2 regions of the Halomonas sp. B23F22_10 genome follow, and region 1 is predicted to be linked to the other one. Evidence: predicted binding sites of a transcription regulator. Region 1 holds the regulator's gene; the other holds the start of a gene.
The links. The regulator PhoB, encoded in region 1, activates phosphate uptake and scavenging genes when phosphate is short. The targets are predictions, from matches to a motif close to TGTCATANNNNTGTCANA.
Positions count from the first base shown of each region.

Region 2: ACGTNF_RS15520 (UTRA domain-containing protein) is a predicted target of PhoB. The motif match lies at 4,507-4,524, and genes of this name have one in related genera.

Region 1 covers NZ_JBIEKF010000005.1:136,335-143,766, forward strand. The annotation lists gene ACGTNF_RS12885 (HU family DNA-binding protein) at 1-230, opposite strand, end outside; gene ACGTNF_RS12890 (NAD(P)/FAD-dependent oxidoreductase) at 397-1,557, opposite strand; gene ACGTNF_RS12895 (chorismate--pyruvate lyase family protein) at 1,696-2,172, shown strand; gene ubiA (4-hydroxybenzoate octaprenyltransferase) at 2,228-3,121, shown strand; gene phoB (phosphate regulon transcriptional regulator PhoB) at 3,246-3,935, shown strand; gene phoR (phosphate regulon sensor histidine kinase PhoR) at 3,937-5,250, shown strand; gene cysZ (sulfate transporter CysZ) at 5,324-6,064, opposite strand; gene phoU (phosphate signaling complex protein PhoU) at 6,148-6,876, opposite strand; gene pstB (phosphate ABC transporter ATP-binding protein PstB) at 6,901-7,432, opposite strand, start outside.
Region 2 covers NZ_JBIEKF010000008.1:70,940-78,371, reverse strand. The annotation lists gene ACGTNF_RS15535 (YjiH family protein) at 1-465, shown strand, start outside; gene ACGTNF_RS15530 (5-guanidino-2-oxopentanoate decarboxylase) at 515-2,149, shown strand; gene ACGTNF_RS15525 (aldehyde dehydrogenase family protein) at 2,151-3,599, shown strand; gene ACGTNF_RS15520 (UTRA domain-containing protein) at 3,661-4,425, opposite strand; gene ACGTNF_RS15515 (ABC transporter substrate-binding protein) at 4,707-5,786, shown strand; gene ACGTNF_RS15510 (alkaline phosphatase family protein) at 5,845-6,669, shown strand; gene ACGTNF_RS15505 (ABC transporter permease) at 6,666-7,432, shown strand, end outside.

The DNA.
Region 1 (7,432 bases):
ACGGTCTTGCTGGCCGGGATGGTCAGGGATTCGCCGGTCTGGGGGTTCTTGCCGGTGCGGGCGGCACGCTCGCGCACGGTGAAAGTACCGAAACCGATCAGCGACACGTCCTTGCCGTCGGACACGCTGCCGGTGATCTCGTCGAGAATGACGTTCAGCACCTGGCTGGCCTTGTCCTTGGACAGATCGGCACGCTCGGCGATCGCCGCGGCGAGTTCTGGTTTGCGCATACAGCCCTCCTGGTTTGACATCCTGCCGATGATCCCATCGGCCGCGTTGTTGTTCGCGCTGATTCATGCACCACCCGCCTGCCATGGCATGTGAGGCAGACGCATGACGCCGTGTGGCAACGCCGCTGCCAGGCCCGGAACACCGGGGGCGCCGTCGTTGACGTCACTAGCCTAGCAACGGCGGTGCAGCGCGCGCCAGTTCGACTTTCCGACGCACGCAGGCGCCTGTCAACGCAAATCCGATCAAACGTCCGTCTTCATCCTCGGCCAGGGCGGTCAGATCCGCCCCCTCGCCCTCGATGCGCCAGCGAGCGGGCGCACGGGTCGGCGGCAGCGAGACCACCGGCAGCAGCGGTGTCTTCACCAGCACCGGCCAGGGGCCGTAGCGTACCTCGGTGGGCGTGCCGGCAAGCGTCGCCGCCAGCGCCTTGGCGCCGGCCTGCAGCGGCTGGACGTACATGGCATTGACGCCGTCGACGCAGGCCACGTCGCCCAGCGCATGGATGCCGGGCGACGAGGTCGAAAGCCGGCGATCGACGAGGATGCCGGCCGGCCCCACGGCCAGTCCCGCGGCCTCGGCCAGGGCGCTGCGCGGCCGCAGCCCGGTGGCCACCAGCACCAGATCGGCCTCGAGGGCGGTGCCGTCGTCCAGGCCCAGCGCCACCCGCTCGCCCTCGGACGAGAGCGCGTCGACCGTGCGCCCGGTGTGCAGGGCGATGCCGGCCTCGACGAAGGCCTCGCCCAGGGCCCGGCCCAGCGGCTCGGGCAGCAGCCGCGGCAGCGGCGCCGCCTCCGGGGCGATCAGCTCGACCGCATGGCCGCCGGCGGCCAGGTCGTTGGTGAACTCGCAGCCCACCAGGCCGATGCCGACCACGGCGACCCGGGCCGGGCGGCCGAGCGCCGCCAGGGCGGCGTGGAAGGCGCGGTAGTCGTCGAGGTCGTTGACGGTATGGACCCGGCCGGCCAGCGCCTCGGGCATGGCGAAGGGCGGCGCCGGCGCCGCGCCGGTGGCCAGCACCAGCTCGCCCCAGGGCAGCCGCTCGGCGCCGAGGGCCAGGGTCCGCGCGGCCGGATCGATGGCCTCGACCCGGGTGTGCGTGCGCATCGTCACGCCGAGCCGGTCGGCCGCCTCCAGGGCGCTGAGCGAGGCCAGGCGATCCGGCGGCAGGCGCTTGGCGAAGCCGGTGGAGAGCAGCGGCTTGGAGTAGTCCTCGCCGCCGTCGGCGGTGATCAGGGTGATGGGGCGCTCGGGCTGCAGGGCCCGGACCTGGCGCGCCAGGCCCAGCCCGGCCATGCCGGAGCCGATGATGGTCAGGGGTGCGCTCATGGGGCTCCTCGCTGCAGGGGGCGCGACGGGCCGCCATGGTACACTAGCCGCCCCTTGCATTGGACGCGGAGTCGCGCAGTGAATCACGCCCCGGCCCTTTCGCCCCGCTGGCGCCCCCTGGCGGCGGCACGCCCCGCCATGAGCCCGGCCTGGTGGCGCTGGATCGCCACCCGGGGCTCGCTGACCCAGCGGCTGATCGAGGCCGGCGCGCCTCGCCGCTTCCGGGTCAGGCTGCTCGACCAGCGCCTGGGCCGGCCGCGCCGCGACGAGGCCATGGCGCTGGGCACGGCGCCGGACCGCCTGGTCTGGCGGCGCGAGGTCGCGCTGTGTCTCGGCGATCGTTCCTGGGTGATGGCGCGCTCGGTGGCCCCGCTCCACGGCCTGCACGGCCAGCGGCTGGCGGGCCTCGGCGAGCGCTCGCTGGGGCACTGGCTGTTCCGCCAGCCCGGCCTCGAGCGCGGCCCCATCGAGGTCAGCGCCGACCCGGCGCCCTTCCACGACGCGCCCGGCCCCTGGGGTCGCCGCTCGGTGCTGCGCCACGGCCGCTTCGCGGTGCTGGTCCAGGAGTTCTTCCTCGACGCCATGGCGGATGACCTGGCCCTGCCGGCGCGATAGGCTGCGTCTGGCATCGCCCGAAACCCGCGTCGTCCGATTCAACCGAGAGACCCACATGGAACGTTCCCTGATGCGCCCCAAGGGGCTGGCCCGGCTGCCCGACTTCCTGCACCTGACGCGCCTCGACCGCCCCATCGGCACCTGGCTGCTGATGTGGCCGACGCTGTGGGCGCTGTGGACGGCGGCCGAGGGCGTTCCCGAGCGCCGGCTGCTGCTGATCTTCGTCGCCGGGGTCTACCTGATGCGGGCCGCGGGCTGCGTGGTCAACGACTACGCCGACCGCCACTTCGACGGCCACGTGAAGCGGACGAAGTCACGTCCGCTGGCCACCGGACGCATCGGCGAAGGCGAGGCCAAGGGGCTGTTCGCCGGCCTGGTGCTGGCGGCCTTCGTGCTGGTGTGCTTCACCAATGCCTTCACCGTGATGCTGTCGGTGGGCGGCGTGATCCTGGCCTTCGTCTATCCCTTCATGAAGCGCTACACCCATCTGCCCCAGGTGGTGCTGGGCGCGGCCTTCTCGTGGGCCATTCCCATGGCCTTCGGCGCGGTGCTCGGCCATGTGCCGCTGGAGGCCTGGCTGCTGTTCGCCGCCAACGTGCTGTGGACCGTGGCCTACGACACCGAGTACGCCATGGTCGACCGCGACGACGACCTGCGCATCGGCATCAAGTCCACCGCGGTACTGTTCGGCCGCGCCGACAAGCGGATCATCGGCCTGCTGCAGCTGGCCACGCTCGCCCTGCTGGCCTGGGCCGGCGAGCGCCTCGGCCTCACCGGCTTCTTCTGGCTCGGCCTGGCCGCCATGGCGGCGACCTTCGTCCACCAACAGCGGCTGATCCGCCACCGCGATCGCGATCGCTGCTTCCAGGCCTTCCTCAACAATCACTGGTCGGGGCTCTTGGTGTTCGCCGGCATCGCGCTGTCGCTGTGGCCGGGCGCCGGCGCGTGACGCCGGGCGGGAAAAAACCGCGGCGCTGAGCGGGGGCGACAGGACGAGGCTGTCACGGTATTGTCACAAGGACATGCTGTCATCGTCACCAATATGTCACTGCTCTCGACCATGAGGCCCCGGGATGACCGCCAAGACCGTACTGATCGTCGATGATGAAGCGCCCATCCGCGAGATGATCGCCGTGGCGCTGGAGATGGCCGACTATCGCGTGCTCGAGGCGGACAATGCCCAGAGCGCCCACGCCATGGTCGTCGATCACCAGCCCGACCTGGTGCTGCTGGACTGGATGATGCCCGGCACCAGCGGCGTCGAGCTCGCCCGCCGGCTCAAGCGCGAGGAAGGCACCTCGGAGCTGCCGATCATCATGCTCACCGCCAAGGGCGAAGAGGACAACAAGATCCAGGGCCTCGAGTCCGGGGCCGACGACTACATCACCAAGCCCTTCTCGCCCCGCGAGCTGGTGGCGCGCCTCAAGGCGGTCCTGCGCCGGGCCACGCCGCGCGGCGTCGAGGATCCGGTCCAGGTCGAGGGCCTGATGCTCGACCCGGTCAGCCACCGCGTCAGCATCGACGGCCAGTCGCTGGAGATCGGCCCCACCGAGTACCGCCTGCTGCAGTTCTTCATGACCCACCAGGAACGCGCCTACACCCGCGGCCAGCTGCTCGACCAGGTCTGGGGCGGCAACGTCTACGTCGAGGAGCGCACCGTGGACGTGCATATCCGCCGCCTGCGCAAGGCGCTGGGCGAGCCGCACCAGCAGCTGATCCAGACCGTGCGCGGCACCGGCTACCGCTTCTCCGCCAAGGCCTGACATGGGCCGGCTGTGGCGACGCGAATGTTGGCGGCTGGCGTCCCTGGTGGCCGCCGGCGCGCTGATCGGCTGGCCCTTCGCCCTGAGCGGCCTCGGCCTCGCCGTGGGGCTCACCATCTACCTCTTCTACCAGATGCGCCAGCTCCACGCGCTGCAGGAATGGCTGACCCATCACCCCCATGACGAGCCGCCCTCGGCGATGGGGCTGTGGGGGGAACTGTTCGACCGCCTCTACCGCTACCAGAAGGGGCAGCGCATCACCCAGCGGCGGCTGCGCGACACCCTGAGCCGCATCCAGGAATCCTCCGAGGCGATGCGCGACAGCGTGGTGATGCTCGACCGCCACGGCGACATGGAGTGGTGGAACAGCGCCGCCGAGCGGATGCTGGGCCTCAAGCCGACCCTGGACCGCGGCCAGCACATCACCAACCTGCTCCGCGACCCGAGCTTTGTCGACTACTTCCACGCCCGCGACTACCGCGAGCCGCTGACGCTGTGCTCGCCGATCGACGAGAACCTGATCCTGCAGTTCCAGATCACCCTCTACGGCGACGACGAACGCCTGGTGATGGCCCGCGACATCACCCGCCTGCACCGCCTCGAGCAGATGCGCCGCGACTTCGTGGCCAATGTCTCCCACGAGCTGCGCACCCCGCTCACCGTGCTGACGGGCTACCTCGAGACCTACGGCGACATGGCCGAGATGCTGCCGGAGCGCCTCGGCCGCGGCATCGGCCAGATGCAGAGCCAGACCCGGCGCATGCAGAACCTGGTCAACGACCTGCTGCTGCTGTCGCGGCTGGAGAACGACCAGGGCGGCCACGACGACGTCCACCTCGACCCGGCCAGCCTGCTCGAGGCCGTGCGCCGCGACGCCGAGGCGCTGTCCGAGAGCCATCATCGACTGGAGGTGGAGATCGACGAGCCCCGCGCCCTGCTCGGCTCGGAGAAGGAGCTGCACAGCGCCGTCTCCAACCTGGCCTTCAATGCCGTGCGCTACGCCGGCGAGGACAGCCGCATCGTGCTGCGCTGGCGTCCCTGGGGCGACGGCGCCTGCCTGGAGGTCGAGGACGACGGCGAGGGCATCGACCCGCTGCACATCCCGCGCCTGACCGAGCGCTTCTACCGGGTCGACAAGGGCCGCAGCACCGCCACCGGCGGCACCGGCCTGGGGCTGGCCATCGTCAAGCACGTGCTGCTGCGCCACGATGCCCAGCTGGAGATCGATTCCCGGCTCGGCGAGGGCGCCACCTTCCGCTGCATCTTCCCCGCCGCGCGCCTCACCGACGCCGCGCCGTCCTCGCGGCGCGCCTGATTCCGTCCCGGACACGACTCCGCCCGACGCAGGCCGGGCGGAGGGAGGTCACGCGATCACGACGCCTGGAGCGTCAGCGCCTCGCCGGGGCGGGGTCGGGCGCGAGCGCCCGATAGTGGTCTTCCCACATCAGCACCGCGCCGGCCACGGCGCCGGGCAGCAGGAGCAGGTTGGCCAGCGGCAGCCAGGTGATCAGCATCACCCAGCCGCCGTAGGTCAGCGTCGGCCAGCGGCGCGCGGCGAGGCGGCGACGCATGTCGGCGAAGGGCACCTTGTTGTTGTCCATCGGATAGTCGAGGTAGGTGACCGCCATCATCCAGGCCGAGAACAGCAGCCACAGCAAGGGCGCGATCAGGTTGATCACCGGTATCCAGCCGATCACGAACAGCAGCAGCATGCGCGGCAGGATGTAGCCCAGCTTGACCAGCTCGCGGCCCAGGGCATCGATGGCGGTGCGCGCCAGGCCGCGGTCGTCCAGCGGCGGACGCCCGGTGACCTCGCGCTCGACCTTCTCGGCCAGCAGGCCATAGAAGGGTGCGGCGATCAGCTGGGTCACCAGGGTGAAGCTGAAGAACACGATCAGCCCCAGGCTGAGCACGAACAGCGGCCAGATCAGCCACGACAGCCAGTCGAGCCAGCCCGGCACCATGGCCATCCAGCCGTCGAGCCAGCCGCCGAAGTGGGTCAGCACGTAGCTCAGCATGGCGGCGTAGACCACCAGGTTGGCCAGTATCGGCAGGAACACGTAGCGGCGCAGGCCGGGGGTGTAGACCAGGCGCGTCCCCCGGGACAGCGCCGAGAAGGCATCCAGCATCGGTGTCATTTCCTCCATCACGACGACGGCGGCCGTCGCCAGGGGCGACGGCCGCTTCATGGACAGTGCCGGTCGAGCGGGGTTCAGCCCTCGTCGCCGAGCACCTCATCGCCGAGATCATCCGGTGCCGTGTGGCGGATGTCGAGGCCCTTGACCAGATAGACCACGTATTCGGCCAGGTTGTTGGAGTGGTCGCCGACGCGCTCCAGGGCGCGCAGGATCCACATGATGCCGAGCACCGGCGAGATCGCCCGGGCGTCTTCCATCATGAAGGTCATCAGCGAGCGCATGGCGCTCTGGTACTCGCTGTCGACCTGCTCGTCCTCCTGCACCACCTTGAGCGCCAGCTCGGTGTCGAAGCGGGCGAAGGCGGTCAGGGCGTCGCGCATCATCTTGCGCACGTGCTCGCTGATCACGCGCACCTCGACGAAGCCGCGGGTGCCGCTCTGGTTCTCGACCAGGTCCACGGCGTTGCGGGCGATCTTGCTGGCCTCGTCGCCGATGCGCTCCAGGTCGGAGGCGGCGCGGATCACCGCCAGCACCAGGCGCAGGTCGGAGGCCGCCGGCTGGCGGCGGGCCAGGATCTGGGTGCACTCGTCGTCGATCTTGATCTGCATGTCGTTGACGGCACGATCGTTGTCGACCACGCGCTCGGCCAGGGCGGAATCGCCGTCGAGCAGGGCGCGGACGGCGTCCTGCACCTGCTTCTCGACCAGCCCGCCCATGGCCATCAGGTGGGTCTTGAGCTCCTCGAGCTCATGATTGAACTGGCGCGAGATATGCTGGCTGTGGATATCGCTAGTGATGTCCATGAGACTCTCCTGAGGGCGCCGGCGTCAGGCCATGCGTCCGGTAATGTAGTTCTCGGTGCGCGCGAGGCGCGGATTGGTGAACAGGGTATCGGTGGGGGCGTATTCCACCAGCTCGCCGTCCTGCAGGAAGGCGGTGTAGTCCGACACCCGCGCCGCCTGCTGCATGTTGTGCGTGACCAGCACCAGGGTCAGGCTCGACTTCAGGTTGCGGATCAGCTCCTCCACCTTGAGCGTCGAGATCGGGTCCAGCGCCGAGGCCGGCTCGTCGAGCAGCAACACCTCGGGCTCCACCGCCAGCGTCCGGGCGATCACCAGGCGCTGCTGCTGGCCGCCGGACAGCGCCCAGGCCGAGGCCTGGAGGCGGTCCTTCACCTCTTCCCACAGCGCCGCCGAGCGCAGCGACCACTCGACGATGTCGTCGATGCGCCGCTTGCGCAGCCCGCCCTGCAGCCGCAGCCCGAAGGCCACGTTGTCGTAGATCGACATCGGGAAGGGGTTGGGCGCCTGGAACACCATGCCGACCCGACGGCGCAGCTCGGCCACCGCCACCTCGGGC
Region 2 (7,432 bases), on a different contig from region 1:
GCACGTGCCGAGACCGCCCCGGGTCCGCTCAAGCTGGCACGCATCGCGCTGTTCAACGTCGCCGACATCTTCCTCGGCCTGCTGCCGCTGGTGATCGCCATCGGCACCGTGGCGCTGGTGCTGGCCGAGTTCACGCCGCTGTTCACCTGGCTCTCCGCGCCCATGGTGCCGGTGCTGGAATGGATGCGGATCCCCGAGGCCGAGGCCGCCGCCCCCGCCACCCTGGTGGGCTTCGCCGACATGTTCCTGCCGGCGGTGCTGGCCAGCGACATCGAGAGCGAGCTGACCCGCTTCGTGATCGCCTGCCTGTCGCTGACCCAGCTGATCTACATGTCCGAGATCGGCGCCCTGCTGCTGAAATCGAAGATCCCGCTCAAGCTGTGGGAGCTGGTGGTGATCTTCCTGCTGCGCACCGCCATCACCCTGCCGATCATCGTGGTCATGGGCCACTGGCTGGTGGGCTGAGACGATCCCCATGAACCGCGAGAGCCTGAACCCTGAGAGAGAAACGCCCATGACCTGCGCCGACCTGCTGATTCGCCTGCTGCGCGACACCTACGGGGTGGACACCGTGTTCGGGATCCCCGGCGTGCACACCGTCGAGCTCTACCGCGGCCTCGCCGGCGGCGAGGGCAGCGGCATCCGCCATGTCACGCCGCGCCACGAGCAGGGCGCCGGCTTCATGGCCGACGGCTACGCCCGCGCCACCGGCAAGCCCGGGGTGTGCTTCATCATCACCGGGCCCGGCATGACCAACATCGCCACCGCCATGGGTCAGGCGCTGGCCGACTCGGTACCGATGCTGGTGATCTCCAGCGTCAATCGCCGCGACACCCTGGGTCGCGGCCAGGGCCGGCTCCACGAGCTGCCCGGCCAGCAACAGCTGATGGCCGGGGTCGCCCGCTTCAGCCATACCCTGCTCGACCCCGACGGCCTGCCCGAGGTCCTGGCGCGCGCCTTCGCGGTGTTCGAGGGCGCCCGCCCCGGTCCGGTGCATATCGAGGTTCCCATCGACCTGTTCGATGCCCCGGTCCGCACGCCGCGGCACTGGCAGCGAACGGCACTGGCCAAGGCCGCGCCGGATCCCGTGGCCATCGCCGAGGCAGGCGCCTGGCTGGCAGATGCCGCACGCCCGCTGGTGCTGCTCGGCGGCGGCACTGTCGCTGCCCCCGAGGCCGCTCGCGCGCTGGTCGAGGCGCTCGATGCCCCCGCCGTCACCACCATCAACGCCAAGGGGCTGCTCGGCCGCGACCATCCCCTGGACCTGGGCGCCAACGCCTCGCTGCCGGCGGTGCGCGAGCTGGCACGGGACGCCGACGTGGTGCTGGCCATCGGCACCGAGCTCGGCGAGACCGACTACGACGTGGTGTTCGACGACGGCTTCACGCTCCAGGGACGACTGATCCGCATCGACGTGGACCCCCAGCAGCTGGCCCGCAACCAGGCCGCCGACCTGGCCCTGGTGGCCGACGCCGGCCAGGCCCTCATAGCCCTGGCGGCGCACTTCGAAGGCAGCCGGCTGAACCGCGGCGGCGCCGAGCGCACCCGGGCCGCCCATGAGGCGATGGGGCTCGCCGAGGAGCCGGCCTTCGCCGCCTACGTGCCGCTGTTCGACACCCTGCGCGAGGCCCTGCCCGAGGCGATCCTGGTCGGCGATTCCTGTGCCACCACCTACGCGGCCAACCATCTGGTCGCCCAGCCGGCCCCGCGGCGCTTCTTCAACGCCTCCACCGGCTACGGCACCCTCGGCTACGGCCTGCCGGCGGCGCTCGGCGCCAGCCTCGCCCGCCCCGATCTGCCGGTGGTGGCCCTGGTCGGCGACGGCGGGGTGATGTTCACCCTGCCGGAGCTGGCCTGCGCGGTGGAGGAGCGCCTGCCGGTGGTGATCCTGCTGTGGCACAACCAGGGCTACGAGGAGATCCGCCGCTTCATGGACGACGCCGGCGTCACCCGCCTCGGCGTCGACCTCCAGGCCCCGGACTTCCTCACCGTGGCCCGCGGCTTCGGCTGCCTGGCCACCCGCGTCGCCACCGCCACCGAACTGGCCCATGCCCTGGCCAGCCGTCCCGTCGACGGCCCGCTTTTGATCGAGATCGACGCCGCGGCCTGGGCTCGCGCCGCCTCGCCTGACACCGGACCCGGAGCCTGACATGCAACGACTCACCCAGCAGTTCATCGACAACCACTGGATCGCGAGCCGCGGCGAACGCCGCCTGCCGGTGACCGATCCCTATCGCCAGGAGACGATCGCCGAGGTCACCGCCGGCGACCCGGCCGACGTCGACGCCGCGGTGGACGCCGCGCGTCGCGCCCTGCCCGCCTGGCAGGCGCTGGGCGGCGAGCGTCGGGCGGCCTATCTCGAGGCCTTCGCCGACGCCCTCGCCGAGCGCCGCGAGGCGTTGATGCGGCTGTCTTCGACCAACAACGGCAAGGCCCTGGCCGAGACCGCCATCGATCTCGACGATGCCATCGCCTGCTATCGCTACTACGCCGGCCAGGCCCGCGCCCTGGAGGCCCGCCAGGGGCGCCTGGTCGAGCATGGCATGGACGGCATCGAGGCCCGCACCTACGAGGACCCGGCCGGCGTGGTCGGGCTGATCACGCCCTGGAACTTCCCGCTGGTCACCAGCGCCTGGAAGATCGCCCCGGCGCTGGCCGCCGGCTGCACGGTGGTGTTCAAGCCCTCCGAGGTCACCCCGCTGCCCGAACAGGCCGTGGCCGAGATCGCCCTCGAGATCGGCCTCCCGGCCGGGGTGCTCAACCTGGTGCACGGCGACGGCGAGGGCATCGGCGCGCCGCTCAGCGCCCATCCCGGCGTCGACAAGCTGTCCTTCACCGGCAGCAACGCCGTGGGCGAGCAAGTCATGCGCGCCGCCGCCGCGGGCACCCGCGGCGTGTCGCTGGAGCTCGGCGGCAAGTCGCCGATCCTGGTGCTGGACGACGCCGAGGTCGAGGCCGCCGCCGACTGGGTGATGGCCGGCATCTACTTCAACAGCGGGCAGATCTGCTCGGCCACCTCGCGGCTGATCGTGCACGCCTCGCTGGCCGACGCGCTCTATGCGGCGCTGGCCACGCGCATCGACGCCATCCGCCTGGGCGACCCGCTCGCCGACGACACCGACATGGGCCCGATGACCAGCGCGCGGCAGCGCGCGGCCGTGGAGGGCTACCTGGCCATCGCCGCCGAGGAGGGTCTCACCGCGGTGCGCGACGCCCGACACCGCGAGCTGCCCGCCCAGGGCGAGTTCGTCGCACCGACCCTGTATCGCGATGTGCCGGTCGACAGCCCACTGTGGCGGGAGGAGGTCTTCGGCCCGGTGCTGTGCGCCCGCAGCGTCGACAGCGACGCCGAGGCCATCGCGCTGGCCAACGACTCCGCCTTCGGCCTCGCCGCCACGGTGATCTCGGGCGACGCCGACCGCGCCCGCCGCGTCGGCCGCGCGCTGCGGGCCGGCAGCATCTGGTTCAACAGCGAGCAGCTGGTGCTGCCGGAGGCGAGCTGGGGCGGCTTCGGCATCAGCGGCATCGGCCGCGAGTTGGGCCCCTGGGGGCTGGCGGGCTACCTGGAGGTCAAGCACCTGATCGGGCCGGCGGACTGACGACCCCCGGCGCGCAAGACACGCCGCCCCGGCCCTCCGGCCGGGGCGGCGTCGTTTCCCCCTAGTCGCGGCTCTGCGGCGCGGCGCTGAGCGTCAGCTCGATGGCGTCGTGGCGCCAGTATTCGTCGTCGCAGTCCACGGCGCGGCCGTTCTGGTCGTGGTTGATGCGGGTGATGCGCTGCGCCGGGCTGCCGGGCGCGGCACGCAGCGCCTCGGCGGCCCGCCCGCCGAGCACGGTGGAGCCCAGCTCGAAGCCGACCCGACTGACCCGAATGGCGTACTCGCGGCGATAGAGGTCGGTGAGCGAGCGGGCCGCCAGGTCGAAGGCGAGGATCCCCGGGAAGCACTCGGGCCTCAGATGGTGCTCCACGTAGAGCACCGGCCGACCGTCGATCCGCCGCGCCCGGACGATCCGCTGCACCGGCGCGCCCTGCGCCAGTCCCAGCCGCCTCGCCACCACCGCCGGTGCCGGCACCTCGCCGGCCTCGAGCAGCGTCGTCTCGGCGCGGCGCTGCTGTGACTCGACCATCTCGCGAAACGGCAGGCACGCCAGCAGGTCGTAGCGCAGCCGCGGCGGCGAGACGAACCAGCCACGCCGATTCTCCCGATAGATGCGCCCCTCGGCCTCCAGCTGGGCCAGCGCCTCGCGCAGGGTGATCCGGGTGGTGGCGAAGCGCGCCATCATCTGACGCTCGGAGGGCAGGCGCCCCCCGGCCGCCGGCTGCCCCTCCTCGAGCAGGGAGAGCAGGGCCTGGTGCAGGCCGTGCGCCTGGGGCGTCAGCGCGGCATCCGGCGCGGAGGGGCGAAACTCGGCGGAAGAGGGCATGGCAAGGACTCGCTGACTGGTCTAGATCAATATTGCCACGACAAGGGAGATGGCAAAACGGCGTCAGTCTAGCGAAGGCCGGATGTCAGCCTGATGACAGCCGCCACATGACGAAATCATCGGGGAAAAGGGCGAGCATGGCCGGACATGGTACCGCCATCGAACTGACACCGGATCGTCATTTCTGGCGCCTAGAGTGCATCCTGTCGGCCGAACTGAACTAGACCAGATGATCGGCCACACGCGTATCGCCACATCCGTTCACCGCATGGAGCCTCGCCGTGAAACCGTCTCGTCCGCTGTTTACCCGTCTCGCCCTGGGCTGCGCCCTGGGCACCCTCGTCGCCGGCCCGGCCCAGGCCGATGACCATGACCTGTCCGCCCTGATCGAGGCCGCCCAGGCGGAAGGTCGCGTCGACAGCGTCGGCATGCCCGACACCTGGGCCAACTGGCAGGACACCTGGGCCGACCTGGAGGCCGAGTACGGCCTCGCCCACATGGACACCGACATGAGCTCCGCCGAAGAGGTCGCCAAGTTCAAGGCCGAGGGCGAGAACGCCACCGCCGACATCGGCGACGTGGGCTTCGCCTTCGGCCCGATCGCGGTCCAGCAGGGCGTCACCCAGCCCTACAAGCCCACCACCTGGGACGAGATCCCCGACTGGGCGAAGGACGAGGACGGCCACTGGATGCTGGGCTACACCGGCACCATCGCGCTGATGATCAACAAGGACCTGGTGCCCGAGGGAGAGCGCCCCGCCGCCTTCGCCGACCTGAGCGAGGGCGACTACGCGGTCGCGGTGGGCGCCGTGGGCCAGGCCTCCCAGGCCAACAACGCCGTGCTGGCCGCCGCCTACGCCAATGGCGGCGACGAGGGCGACCTGGCCCCGGGCCTGGCGGTGTTCGCCGAGCTGGCCGAGCAGGGGCGCCTCTCGCTGGCCGAGCCGAGCATCGCCAACCTGGAGAAGGGCGAGGTCGAGGTGGCCCTGCTGTGGGACTTCAACGCCCTGAACTACCGTGACCGGATCGATCGCGACACCTTCGAGGTGGTGATCCCCGCCGACGCCTCGGTGACCTCCGGCTACGCCACCATCATCAACCGGCACGCGCCGCATCCCCATGCCGCCAAGCTGGCCCGGGAATACATCCTCTCCGACGAGGGCCAGTTCAACCTGGCCGAGGGCTATGCCCGGCCGATCCGCGCCGAGCACCTGACCCTGCCCGAGGCGATCGCCGCCAAGCTGCTGCCCAACGCACAGTACGCCAATGCTCGGCCGATCCAGGACTTCGCCGCCTGGGAACAGAGCGCCCGCGAGCTGCCGCGCCAGTGGCAGTCCCAGGTGCTGATCCACCAGCAGTAACCCCGCGCCCCATCCACCATCGCCGCTTCCCGCTCAGGGAAGCGGCCTGGAGCCCGTCATGTCACACCGTGTGATCCTGGTCGTCCTCGACGGCCTCAACCATGCCGTCGGCCAGCATGCCATGGGGCACCTGCACGCCCTGTGCGAGGCCGGCCGCGGCAGCTACCACAGCCTGGACTGCGAGCTACCGGCCATGTCGCGGCCGCTCTACGAGTGCCTGCTCACCGGCGACCGGCCGGTGGATTCCGGGGTGGTCCATAATCAGGTCGTGCGTCGCTCCCACGGCACGAGCCTGTTCGACCTGGCGGTGCGCCAGGGCCGGCGCACCGCGGCGGCGGCCTACCACTGGATCAGCGAGCTCTACCTGGTCGCCCCCTTCGATCGCACCCGGCACCGCTTCCACGAGGACCCCGAGAGCGCCATCCAGGCGGGGCTCTTCTACTGGCAGGACCACTACCCCGACGATCATCTGTTCAGCGACGCCGAGATCCTGCGCCGGCGCCAGGATCCCGACTTCCTGCTGGTCCACAGCATGAACATCGACGACGCCGGCCACCATCACGGCGGCGACACGCCCCAGTACCGCAACGCCGCCCGCCACGCCGACATCGCCCTGGCCGACTACCTGCCCCGCTGGCTGGCCGAGGGCTACCAGGTGATGGTCACCGCCGATCACGGCATGAATGCCGATCGCTCCCACTCCGGCATCCTCGAGGAGGAGCGCCGGGTGCCGCTGTGGACCTTCGGCGATGCCTTCGCCCACCGCCCGGTGGAGCGCCTGGAGCAGACCCGCCTGTGCGGCACCCTGGCCTGCCTGCTGGGCCTGGTCCACGACAAGCCTCGTCACGACGAGCTGCTGGTCGACGGGAGCGCGTCGCCATGAGTCGCCTCTCCCCCGCGCTGTTGTGGCTCGCCCCCTTCGCGGTGGTCTTCGCGGCCTTCCAGCTGGCGCCGCTGGCCTGGGTCGCCGTCAGCGCCTTCCGGGTCGGCGAGGGCTGGGGCCTGGATCACTTCCGGGAGATCGCGAGCTCGCCCTTCTTCCGTCAGGCGATCTGGCGCAGCCTGGAGATCTCGCTGGTCTCGAGCCTGATGGGGCTGGTCATCGCCACCCTCACCTGCCACAGCCTGAGCCGCACCGACGGTCGGCTGCGGCGGCTGATGGTGGCCTTCACCAACATGACCAGCAACTTCGCCGGTGTTCCCCTGGCCTTCGCCTTCATCATCCTGCTGGGCGCCAACGGGGTGCTGACCCTGGCCCTGCAGCGCCTGGGGGTGATCGACGACTTCAACCTCTATTCGAAGGCCGGGCTGATCGTCATCTACACCTGGTTCCAGATCCCGCTGGGCATCCTGCTGCTGTTTCCCGCCTTCGGCGGCCTGCGCCCGGACTGGCGGGAGGCGGCCAGCCTGCTGGGCGCGGGTCGCCTGGGGTACTGGCGGCACGTGGGGCTGCCGGTGCTGTGGCCGGCGTTGGCCGGCACCCTGACCATCCTGCTGGCCAACGCCATGGGCGCCTATGCCACCGTCTACGCCCTGGTCAACACCAGCTACAACCTGATGACCATACGCATCGCCAACCTGGTGTCGGGCGACCTCTTCCTGCAGCCGAACCTGGCCAGCGCCCTGGCGCTGGTACTGGTGGCGCT